DNA from 3 places in the Thioalkalivibrio sp. XN279 genome. Region 2 is predicted to be linked to each of the others. Evidence: predicted binding sites of a transcription regulator. Region 2 holds the regulator's gene; each other region holds the start of a gene.
What was found. Region 2 encodes sigma-54, which starts transcription at its own class of promoters, with help from an activator protein. Its sites were predicted from a motif close to TGGCANGNTNCNTGCTT; they were not measured.
Positions count from the first base shown of each region.

Region 1: the regulator sigma-54 is predicted to act here: its motif matches at 1,636-1,652, upstream of G8346_RS00075 (flagellar basal body-associated FliL family protein).
Region 3: the regulator sigma-54 is predicted to act here: its motif matches at 1,692-1,708, upstream of G8346_RS14660 (PEP-CTERM sorting domain-containing protein).

Region 1 is NZ_JAANBD010000001.1:10,426-13,682, reverse strand. Features, by position in the region: gene fliJ (flagellar export protein FliJ) at 1-420, shown strand, start outside; gene G8346_RS00080 (flagellar hook-length control protein FliK) at 417-1,538, shown strand; gene G8346_RS00075 (flagellar basal body-associated FliL family protein) at 1,697-2,260, shown strand; gene fliM (flagellar motor switch protein FliM) at 2,262-3,257, shown strand, end outside.
Region 2 is NZ_JAANBD010000029.1:263,382-266,638, reverse strand. Features, by position in the region: gene G8346_RS14120 (PTS sugar transporter subunit IIA) at 1-333, opposite strand, end outside; gene hpf (ribosome hibernation-promoting factor, HPF/YfiA family) at 363-680, opposite strand; gene G8346_RS14110 (RNA polymerase factor sigma-54) at 804-2,249, opposite strand; gene lptB (LPS export ABC transporter ATP-binding protein) at 2,259-2,984, opposite strand; gene lptA (lipopolysaccharide transport periplasmic protein LptA) at 2,981-3,257, opposite strand, start outside.
Region 3 is NZ_JAANBD010000028.1:186,006-189,262, forward strand. Features, by position in the region: gene G8346_RS10520 (efflux RND transporter permease subunit) at 1-1,342, shown strand, start outside; gene G8346_RS14660 (PEP-CTERM sorting domain-containing protein) at 1,787-2,350, shown strand; gene gltX (glutamate--tRNA ligase) at 2,511-3,257, shown strand, end outside.

The DNA of each region.
Region 1 (3,257 bases), on a different contig from region 2:
CTGGAGCCGATGGTGCGCGTGGCCGACCGCAGGGAGCAGGCCGCGGTGCAGGAATTCGGCAAGGCGCAGGAGGCGATGTCGGCGGAAGAGAGCAAGCTGGCCGAGCTCCGCGCCTGGTGGCAGGAGTATGCCGACGCCGTCGCCCAGGGTGCATGCGGCGGCACCGCGTTGCTGCGCGACGGCCGGCTGTTCCTGGGCCAGCTGAGCGAGGCGGTGAATCGCCAGCGCGTGCTGGTGGAACACGCGCGCGGCCGGCTCGAGGCGGCGCGCGCCCAGTGGCTGGCCTTGCGCATGGACCGCGAGGCGCTGGAGAAGGTCGTGACGCGGTTTCGCGCCGAAGAGGAACGCGCAGCCCAGCGCAGTGAACAACGTGAGCAGGACGAGTGCGCCGCACGGCGTGCCGCAGGAGTGCGATCATGAGTACCCCCACCCTGTCGCCCGGCATGGAGGTGGAGCCGCAGCAAGCACGGCCTGGCCGCAGCGCGCGTCCGGAGCAGCCGGCACAGGGCGGCGCAGTGTTCGCGCGCCTGCTCGCCGGCCCGGCGGCAGCGGAGGGTGGGCCGGGCGACCCGGCCGGTCCCGAAGATCCCGCCAGTGCTGGCGCCACCCCTGAACCCGGCGAGGACACGGCCCCAGCATTGCTTGCACCAACCGGCACGCAGGCTGCCCAGCAGGCCCTGCCCGAGGCGCTCGAGGTACCGTTGCAGCGACTGCTGACAGCACCGGAGCCGGTTGCCGCGCCCGCTTCTATTGCGCTGGCGGCGCGCGCCCCGGAGCTGGCGGAAATCCTGCGGGCCACCGCCGCCACGGATACGCGCACCGCGCCAGACGGCAGCGGTTCGCTGTCTCGGCTGCTCGGCATATTGCAGGTGCTGCACGGCGTGGCGCCCGGCATGGCCGTGGCGGCGCCCGGAGATCGTGCGCCCGCGGCTTCCGCGGCCACGCTGATGCAGGCCCTGGGCGTCGCGGAGGCGGCCGCGGACGCAGCTGGCGCGGGCCGGGCGCAGGTCGAGGCAAGCGCAGCGCGCGCTGCCGAAGCCGCGTTGAGCATGCTGGGACCGGGGGGAACGGCCCCGGCGTCGTCCTCAGTCGCAGCAGGAGGCATGCCGACCGTGTCGGTCTCCGTGCCGGCCGGCGGGCCCGACTGGGCCGAGGCGCTTGGCCAGCGTGTCCTGTGGATGGTGCGCGGCAAGGTGCAGACCGCCGAACTGCGGCTCAATCCGCCCGACCTGGGCGCGGTCGAGGTGCGGGTGCGCCTGGAAGAAGACGGGCTGCGCCTGTCGTTCAACGCCGCCACGGCGGGGGCGCGCGACGCGCTGGAGCAGGCCGCGCCACGCCTGCGCGAGGCCCTGGAGGCGGAGGGTTTTTCCCTGTCCGGATTCGATGTCGATCGACACGGCGCTGATGACAGTACCGAGGAAGAAATGACCACCGCCGGCGACGGCGATCCAGCGCAGCTGGTCGAGGATGGCGAGGAATCCTTCCTGGCGCAGCCGCTGGCGGCCGGCGGGCGCGGCCTGGTCGACACCTTCGTCTGAGGCGGCCTCCGCCATGCCCGCTCCGGGCCGCGTCAAGAAGCTGACGCGCCCGCGGCGGGCCTCTCTAACCCCCTGTTTTTTATAGCCTCGAAGAAGCTGGCACGGCTCTTGCTCAAGTCACGCTGTAAACAAACGCGTGCGCGCATGGAGACCGGCCAATGAATGAAGCGGACCAAGTCGTCCAGGACGAGATGGAGAACGAGGAGGGCGCCGTTGCAGCGGAAGCCCCTGCGCCGCGCCGGCGCTGGCCCTGGCTGCTCGTCGTCGTTGCGCTCCTCGGCGCTGGCGGCTGGCTTGGCTGGAGCCGGTTCTTCGCCGCCGCCCCCGAGGCCGGTCCCGAGGCCGGCAGCGCATCCGCCGCGCCGGCCGTCGAGCCGGGCCGGCCTGCGATCGTCGATGCCGGGAGCGCGGAATACCTCGCGCTGGAGCCACCGCTGGTGGTGAATTTCGCCGCCGGTGGCCAGCTGCGCTATCTCCAGGTGTCCGTGGACCTGATGGCGGGCAACAAGAAAGACCTCGATCTCGCGCGTCGCCACGAGCCGGCGCTGCGCCACGCGCTGATTGCGCTGTTCAGCGAGCGCGATTACGAGGCGCTGCTGACCCGTGCCGGCAAGGAAGCGCTGCGCCAGGAGGCGCTCAAGACCGTGCAGGCGGAACTGCAGCAGCTGGCCGGGCGCCCGCTGGTGGCCGACGTCTATTTCTCCACCTTCGTGATGCAATGACATGAGCGGCCAAGACCTTCTCTCCCAAGACGAGATCGACGCCCTGTTGCACGGGGTGGACGACGGCAGCGTGGACACCGACCAGGAGCTGCGCGCGCACGACGGTGTCGCGCGCGCGGTGGACCTGTCGAGCCAGGATCGCATCGTGCGCGGCCGGATGCCGACGCTGGAAATGATCAACGAGCGCTTCGCGCGCCACCTGCGCATCAGCCTGTTCAACCTGCTGCGGCGCTCCGCCGAGATCTCGGTGAGCGGCGTGCGGCTGCAAAAGTTCGGCGAATACGTGCACACCCTGCCGGTGCCCACCAGCCTCAACCTTGTGCGCATGCGGCCGCTGCGCGGCACCGCGCTGTTCGTGATCGATGCGCGCCTGGTATTCACCTTGGTGGATCATTTCTTCGGCGGCGGCGGGCGCTTCCACTCCAAGGTCGAGGGCCGCGAGTTCACGCTGACCGAAGGCCGCGTGGTGCGCATGGTGCTCGACCAGGCCTTTCACGACCTCGGCGAGGCCTGGTCGCCGGTGCTGCCGGTCGAGTTCGAATTCATCAACGCCGAGGTCAACCCCCAGTTCGCCAATATCGTCAGCCCGAGCGAAGTGGTGGTGATCTGCAGTTTCCGGCTGGAGCTCGAGGGCGGCGGCGGCGACCTCCACGTGACGCTGCCTTACTCGATGGTCGAGCCGATCCGCGACCTGCTCGACGCCGGCATGCAGAGCGACCGCTCGGACGGCGACGGGCGCTGGCTCAAGGCGCTGCGGGAAGAAGTGCGCCTGGCCACGGTCGAGGTAAGCAGCAAGCTGGTCGAGGTCGAACTCAGCGTCGGCGAGTTGCTCAGGCTCAAGCCGGGCGACGTGCTGCCCATCGAGATGCCGGAGCGCGTGACCTTGTGCGCCGAGCAGATCCCCATTTTCCACGGGCGTTTCGGCCATCACCAGGGCCGGCACGCCATCCAGGTGCTGGAGCGCGCACGCCGCGATCCGGTGACCAATGACATCAAG
Region 2 (3,257 bases):
CACGTCGTCCTCGGGGACGGGCACCAGCAGCCCGAAAATGAGGTCGACCGGCTCCCGGTCCGGCATGTCGAAGTCGATCGGCCTGGACAGCTTGAGGAAGGCGCCGACCGGCGCTTCAATCTCGGACAGGCGCCCGTGCGGGATGGCGATGCCGTTCTCGATGGCGGTGCAGCCCAGCTTCTCGCGCGTTATCAGGCTCTGGAACACCTCGCCCTGGTCCAGGTCCGCCGCGGACGAGAGCATCTCGCTCAGGATGTCCAGGGCGTGTTTCTTGCTGCGCGCTTCGACATTGCCGAGCACGCGGCCTGGTTGCAGCAGGGATTCGAAAGTCATCTGGATGCTCCGGGGCGGGCCCGCGGTGGTCAGGCGTTGCGCGGGCGTCCCACGCCGTTGTGATGGTCGGTCAGCTTGTCCTTGTGCCGCCGGACCTGGCGATCGAGACGGTCCGTCATGGCGTCGATCGCAGCATACATGTCTTCCTCGACCGCCGCCGCATGCAGGGTGTCGCCTGCCAGGCGCAGCGTGGCCTCGGCCTTGTGCTGCAGTTTCTCGACGGTGAGGATGCAATGGACATCGATCAGGTTGTCAAAATGCCGGATGACCTTGTCCATCTTGCTGTACACGTAGTCGCGCAGCGGGTCGGTGATGTCGACGTGGTGACCGGTCATGTTGATCTGCATTTGCTTACCCCTTGGGAGTGGTGGAGCCGGCCCGTCGGGCGGCCCGCGGTTCACTTGTATTCTAGTAGCAGCTTTCGCCTGCTGGCTAGGGCGGATTGAGCGCTCCGCGCGCCGCGCCCGCGGTCAGCGGATGGCCACGCGGCGACGCTCGTTGGAGGACGGAAACCCCATGGATTCCCGGTATTTGGCCACAGTGCGGCGCGCCACCTCGATGCCCTCGCCGACGAGTATACGGGTCAGCGCGCTGTCCGAGAGCGGCTTGGCCGGGTCCTCGTCGGCGATCAGCTTGCGGATGCGCGCGCGAATGGCGGTGGAGGAGACGCTCTCGCCGTCGCTGCCCGATACCTGGCTGGAAAAGAAATAGCGGAACTCGAACACGCCCCGCGGCGTGTGCATGTACTTTCCGGTCGTGGCACGGGAGACGGTCGACTCGTGCAGTTCGAGCGCCTCGGCGATCTCGCGCAGCACCAGCGGGCGCATGCCCTGCTCGCCGCGCTCCAGGAAGTCCTGCTGATGAGCGACGATGGCACGAGCCACGCGCAACAGGGTCTCGTTCCGGATCTCCAGGCTCTTCACCAGCCAGCGCGCCTCCTGCAGCTGGCTGCGCAGGGTCGAATATTCGCCGCTGCGGCCGAGAGAGCCGGCGTAGGCGGCGTTGACCCGCAGCCGTGGCGCAATGGCGGGGTTAATCTCCACCTGCCAGGTCTCCTCGACGCGGCGTATGAACACGTCCGGGACGATGTACTCGGGCGGGCGCGAGTCGGCGGCGCTGCCGGGGCGCGGGCTCAGGGAACGCAACAGGGCGACGGCGGTCTCCAGCTCTTCCGGGTCGCAACCGAGGCGGCGGCGGATGGCGGCGTAATCCTGCTCACCGAGCTCCACCAGGCATTCGGCGGCGAGACGGCGCGCCAGGTCGAGCCCCGGGGTGTCCGGGGCGAAGGGTGACAGCTGCAGCAGCAGGCACTCGCACAGGTCGCGGGCGCCGATGCCGAGGGGGTCGAAGCGCTGCACGCAGGCCAGCACCCGCTCCACCTCGTCGATATCCGTATGCAATTCCGGTTCGAGGTTGGCGCAGATCTCCTCCAGGCTCTCCTGCAGGTAGCCGTCGTCGTCGATCGCGTCGACGATCATGGTGGCGATCGCCTTGCGGTCGCCCTCCGGCAGGGCGACGTCCAGCTGGGCCATGAGATGCTCGCGCAACGAGGTGCCGCTGGCGTCGGCGTAATCGCGCTGTTCGTCGCCGTCGTCGCGGCTGCCGCTGCTGTAGCCCGTGGTGTAATCCGGTACGTCGGCGTAGGGCAGGTCCTCGCGGAAATCGTCGCCCGAGGCCTGTTCCGGGGCGGCTTCCTGGCCCTCCCGCGCGTTCTCCGTGGACCGCTGCTGCTCGCCTTTCGGCGGCGCCAGCTCGAGCCCGTCGTCCATCTCGAGCATGAGGTTCTTCTCGAGTGCCTCGCGCAGCTCGGCCTGCAGGTCGAGCACCGGCAGCTGCAGCAGGCGGATGGCCATCTGTAGCTGGGGCGTCAGCGTGAGCTGCTGACTGAGCTTGAGTTGCAGCGACTGCTTGATCATGGGTGGCGTCTAGAGGCGGAAGTGCTCGCCGAGGTAGACCTCTCGTACTTGCCTGTTCGCAAGTATCTCATCCGCGGACCCGGAGGCGATGACCTCGCCGGCGTTGAGGATGAAAGCCCGGCCGCAGATGCCCAGCGTCTCGCGCACGTTGTGGTCGGTGATGAGCACGCCGATGCCGCGGTCGCGCAGGTGCCCGATGATGCGCTGGATGTCCAGCACCGAGATCGGGTCGACGCCGGCAAAGGGCTCGTCGAGGAGGATGAAGGCCGGTTCGGCCGCCAGGGCGCGGGCGATCTCCACGCGGCGGCGCTCGCCGCCGGAGAGGCTGAGGCCCTTGCTGTCGCGGATGTGGCCGATGCTGAGTTCCTCCAGCAGCTCCTCGAGCAGGTTGCGCCGGCCGACCTGGTCGAGGTCCTTGCGGGTCTCGAGCACGGCGAGGATGTTCTGTTCCACGCTGAGGCCGCGGAACACCGAGGCTTCCTGCGGCAGGTAGCCGACGCCGAGCCGGGCGCGCCGGTGCATGGGCAGGGAGGTCAGGTCCTTGTCGTCCAGCAGGATGCGGCCGCTGTCGCAGGGCACCAGGCCGACGATCATGTAGAAGGCGGTGGTCTTGCCGGCGCCGTTGGGGCCGAGCAGTCCCACCACTTCCCCGCTGGAAATGGACAGGGTCAGGGAGCGCACCACGGTGCGCGAGCGATAGCTCTTGGCGATGCCCTCGGCACGGAGGGTCTTCACGGTGTCGGCTCCGGCTCGCGCGGTGCCTCGTCGTCCTGGCCGTCCTGGCCGTCCTGGTTGCCGTCTTCCGGCGGCGTGATGATGATGCGCACGCGCTCCGTGCCTTCCTCGTCCGCGCTGGCGATGAGGCGGTCCTCCGCGATGCGGTAGACGAGCCGCGCCCCGCTGGCTTCCCGGACCCCGTCGCTCAACCGGGCCTGGCCCTGCAGCGAGAGTTCGCCCTCGCGCAGGTCATAGCTGATGCGGTTCGCGGTGCCGTCCACGCGCCGCGCT
Region 3 (3,257 bases), on a different contig from region 2:
CGAAGCGCGGCGGGTATTGCTGCGCGTGCCGGGCGGCTGGGGCAGCGGCGGCGGCGTGGACAGCGCGCGCGCCATCGTGCTGCTGGAAGACTGGGCCAAGCGCGAGCGCTCGGTGGAAGAAATTGCGGCGCAGGTACGCGAGGAGCTGAGCGTGCTGCCCGGCGTGCAGGCGCGCGTGATCACGCCCGCCGGCCTCGGCGTGCGTGGCGCCGACCGCCCGGTGCAAATGGTGCTCGGCGGGGCCGAGTACGCCCAGCTCGCCGCCTGGCGCGACGAACTGATGGCGGCGGCCGAGGGCTATGCCGGCATCCGCGGGCTCGATTCCAACTACGAGGAACGCCAGCCGCAGATGCGCGTGGTCATCGACCGCAACCGCGCCGCCGAGCTCGGCGTGTCGCTGGAGAACATCGGCCGCACGCTCGAGACCATGCTCGGCTCGCGTGCGGTGACGACGTTCATCGATCGCGGCCGCGAGTACCGCGTCATCCTGCAGGGCCAGGCCGAGGGCCGCGCCACGCCGAATGACCTTTCCAACATTTACGTCCGTTCCGAGACCAGCGGCCAGCTGGTGCCGCTGGGCAACCTGGTGACGCTGGACGAGCGCGCCGGCCCGGCCGAGCTGCGGCGCTTCGACCGCCTGCGTTCCATCACCGTCTCCGGCGGGCTCGAGCCCGGCACCTCGCTGGGCGAGGCGCTGGACTCCTTCGAGGAGCTGGCGCGCGAGATCCTGCCGCCCGACATCCGCATCAGCTGGGACGGCGAGTCGCGCGAGTTCAAGGAGTCCGGCAACTCGCTCTACATCACCTTCATCATGGCGCTGGTGGTCGTGTTCCTGGTGCTGGCGGCGCAGTTCGAGAGCTTCCGCCACCCGCTGGTGATCATGTTCACCGTGCCGCTCGCCATCACCGGGGCGCTATTGGGCCTGTGGGCCTACGGCGGCTCGATCAACGTCTACAGCCAGATCGGGCTCATCATGCTGGTCGGGCTGGCGGCCAAGAACGGCGTGCTCATCGTCGAGTTCGCCAACCAGCTGCGCGACCGCGGCCGCGAGTTCAACGAGGCGATTATCGAGGCTTCGGCCATTCGGCTGAGGCCGGTGCTGATGACCAGCGCGTGTACCGCGATCGGGGCCCTGCCGCTGTTACTGGCGTCGGGTGCCGGCTCGGAGAGCCGCCAGGCGGTGGGCATCGTGGTGGTGTACGGCATGGCGCTGACCACCGTGCTGACCCTGTTCGTGGTGCCGGCGGCCTATGCGGTGATCGCCCGCAACACCAAGTCGCCCGGGCATGTGGGGAAGAAGCTGGAGAAGTTGAGGGCTGGGGAAATCGTAGAATCGACTTGAGCGACACTTGGTGCCGGAAATCGAATCGGCTCGCCATCCGGCGCCGTAGGCAGGACGTTTCCCGACCCATCGTCGCGCACTAGGGCGCGATATTGACGCGAACTACCGTGTGCCGGCCCGCCGGAGTCGTCGGTACAATTTACAGCCGCCGAACCCCTGCGCGATATGAGCAAATGTCCTGGCCCACTACCCTGATATCGTTAGACTTAGTTATACCCTGCTCGCGCGATTCTACGGCGAAGGTGCTTCGCACACTGATGGGATTTGACCGTGCTCTGGTGTCGAAAAGGCTTACAGGACGCATACTGATGAGCGAATGTCACTCAATCTTTTCAATGCCTTACAACTCTGGCACGCTTCCTGCATGAGTATTAAGTGAGCCCCTAATGGGCGATAGGCCTGTTTAAGACGGGTGCAAAAGATAGGTAGCGAGGAGTAGTTGTCATGTGCAAGTTATTGATTGGTATAGCAGGCTTAGCCCTTTTAGGAGGTGCGTCGACCGCTTCCGCAGCCTTGATCGCTGAGACTGGGCTGGCTGACACCCTCGTGGAGGGGACCAATATCAGCCCTGACGAAGCATCCGAGAAAACATATCTCGCCGAGCTCCTGGGCGTCGATGTGTCGGAACTTGAGTACTTTAAGTACGACGGCGGCACCTGGCAGGAAGTGACTGATGAGCTTGAGGGTAACCTGTGGGCATTTGACTTCGGTGATTTCCAGCCGGAGGCATTCATTCTGAAGGTTGGTGCGGGCGTCTGTCTTGTGTCGGAAGGTTGCAGCACCGTTTACAACACGTTCGGCTACTTGAATGATGCCGAGTCGTTCAACTGGGGCGTGATTGATCTGAGCCTTTTTGACAGAACGAATGGTGATGTTGAAATCGGCTTTGTGAGCCACATCTCACGAGGCGGTGGGGTAACGACGGTACCGGAGCCCGGCACCCTGGCCCTGCTCGGCCTCGGCCTGGTCGGCTTCGGTGTGGCGCGCCGCCGGATGGCGATCCGCTAAGACCAAGATAGAACAACAAGACCACTTGGAAGCCCCGCACTGCGGGGCTTCTTTTTTTCAGACACTTACGGGGGTCAGACCCCGTTGCGGAGGCTCCTGATCATCCGCACCGCCTCCCGCTGGTAGAATCCGCGGCCTGAGTCCACCGAGGTCCTGCATCGTGTCCGACACCTCCGCCCGCTCCGTCCGCACGCGCTTTGCGCCGAGCCCGACCGGCTTCCTGCACATCGGCGGCGTGCGCACCGCCCTGTTCTCCTGGCTCCAGGCGCGCCGCCACGGCGGCGAATTCATCCTGCGTATCGAGGACACCGACCGCGCGCGTTCCACGGAGGAAGCCATCCAGGTGATCCTCGACGGCATGGAATGGCTCGGCCTGCGCGCCGACGAGGGCCCGCTCTACCAGACCGACCGCTTCGACCGTTACAACGAGATCGCCGCGCAGCTGCTTTCTTCCGGCCACGCCTACCACTGCTATTGCAGCAAGGAAGAGCTCGACGAGATGCGCGCGGCGCAGATGGGCCGCGGCGAGAAGCCCCGCTACGACGGGCGCTGCCGCGAGCGCAAGGAACCCAGGCCCGGCGTGCCGCCGGTACTGCGTTTCCGCAACCCGGACGAAGGCCAGGTGGTGGTCGACGACAAGGTGCGCGGCCGCGTCGTGTTCGACAACAAGGAACTCGACGACCTGGTGCTGCTGCGCTCGGACGGCGTGCCGACCTACAACTTCTCCGTCGTGGTCGACGACATGGACATGGGCATCAGCCACGTGGTGCGCGGCGACGACCACCTCAACAACACGCCACGCCAGATCAACGTCTACCGCGCGCTCGGCGTCGAGCCGCCGGTGTTCGCGCACGTGCCCATGATCCTCGGCCCCGACGGCGCCAAGCTGTCCAAGCGCCACGGTGCG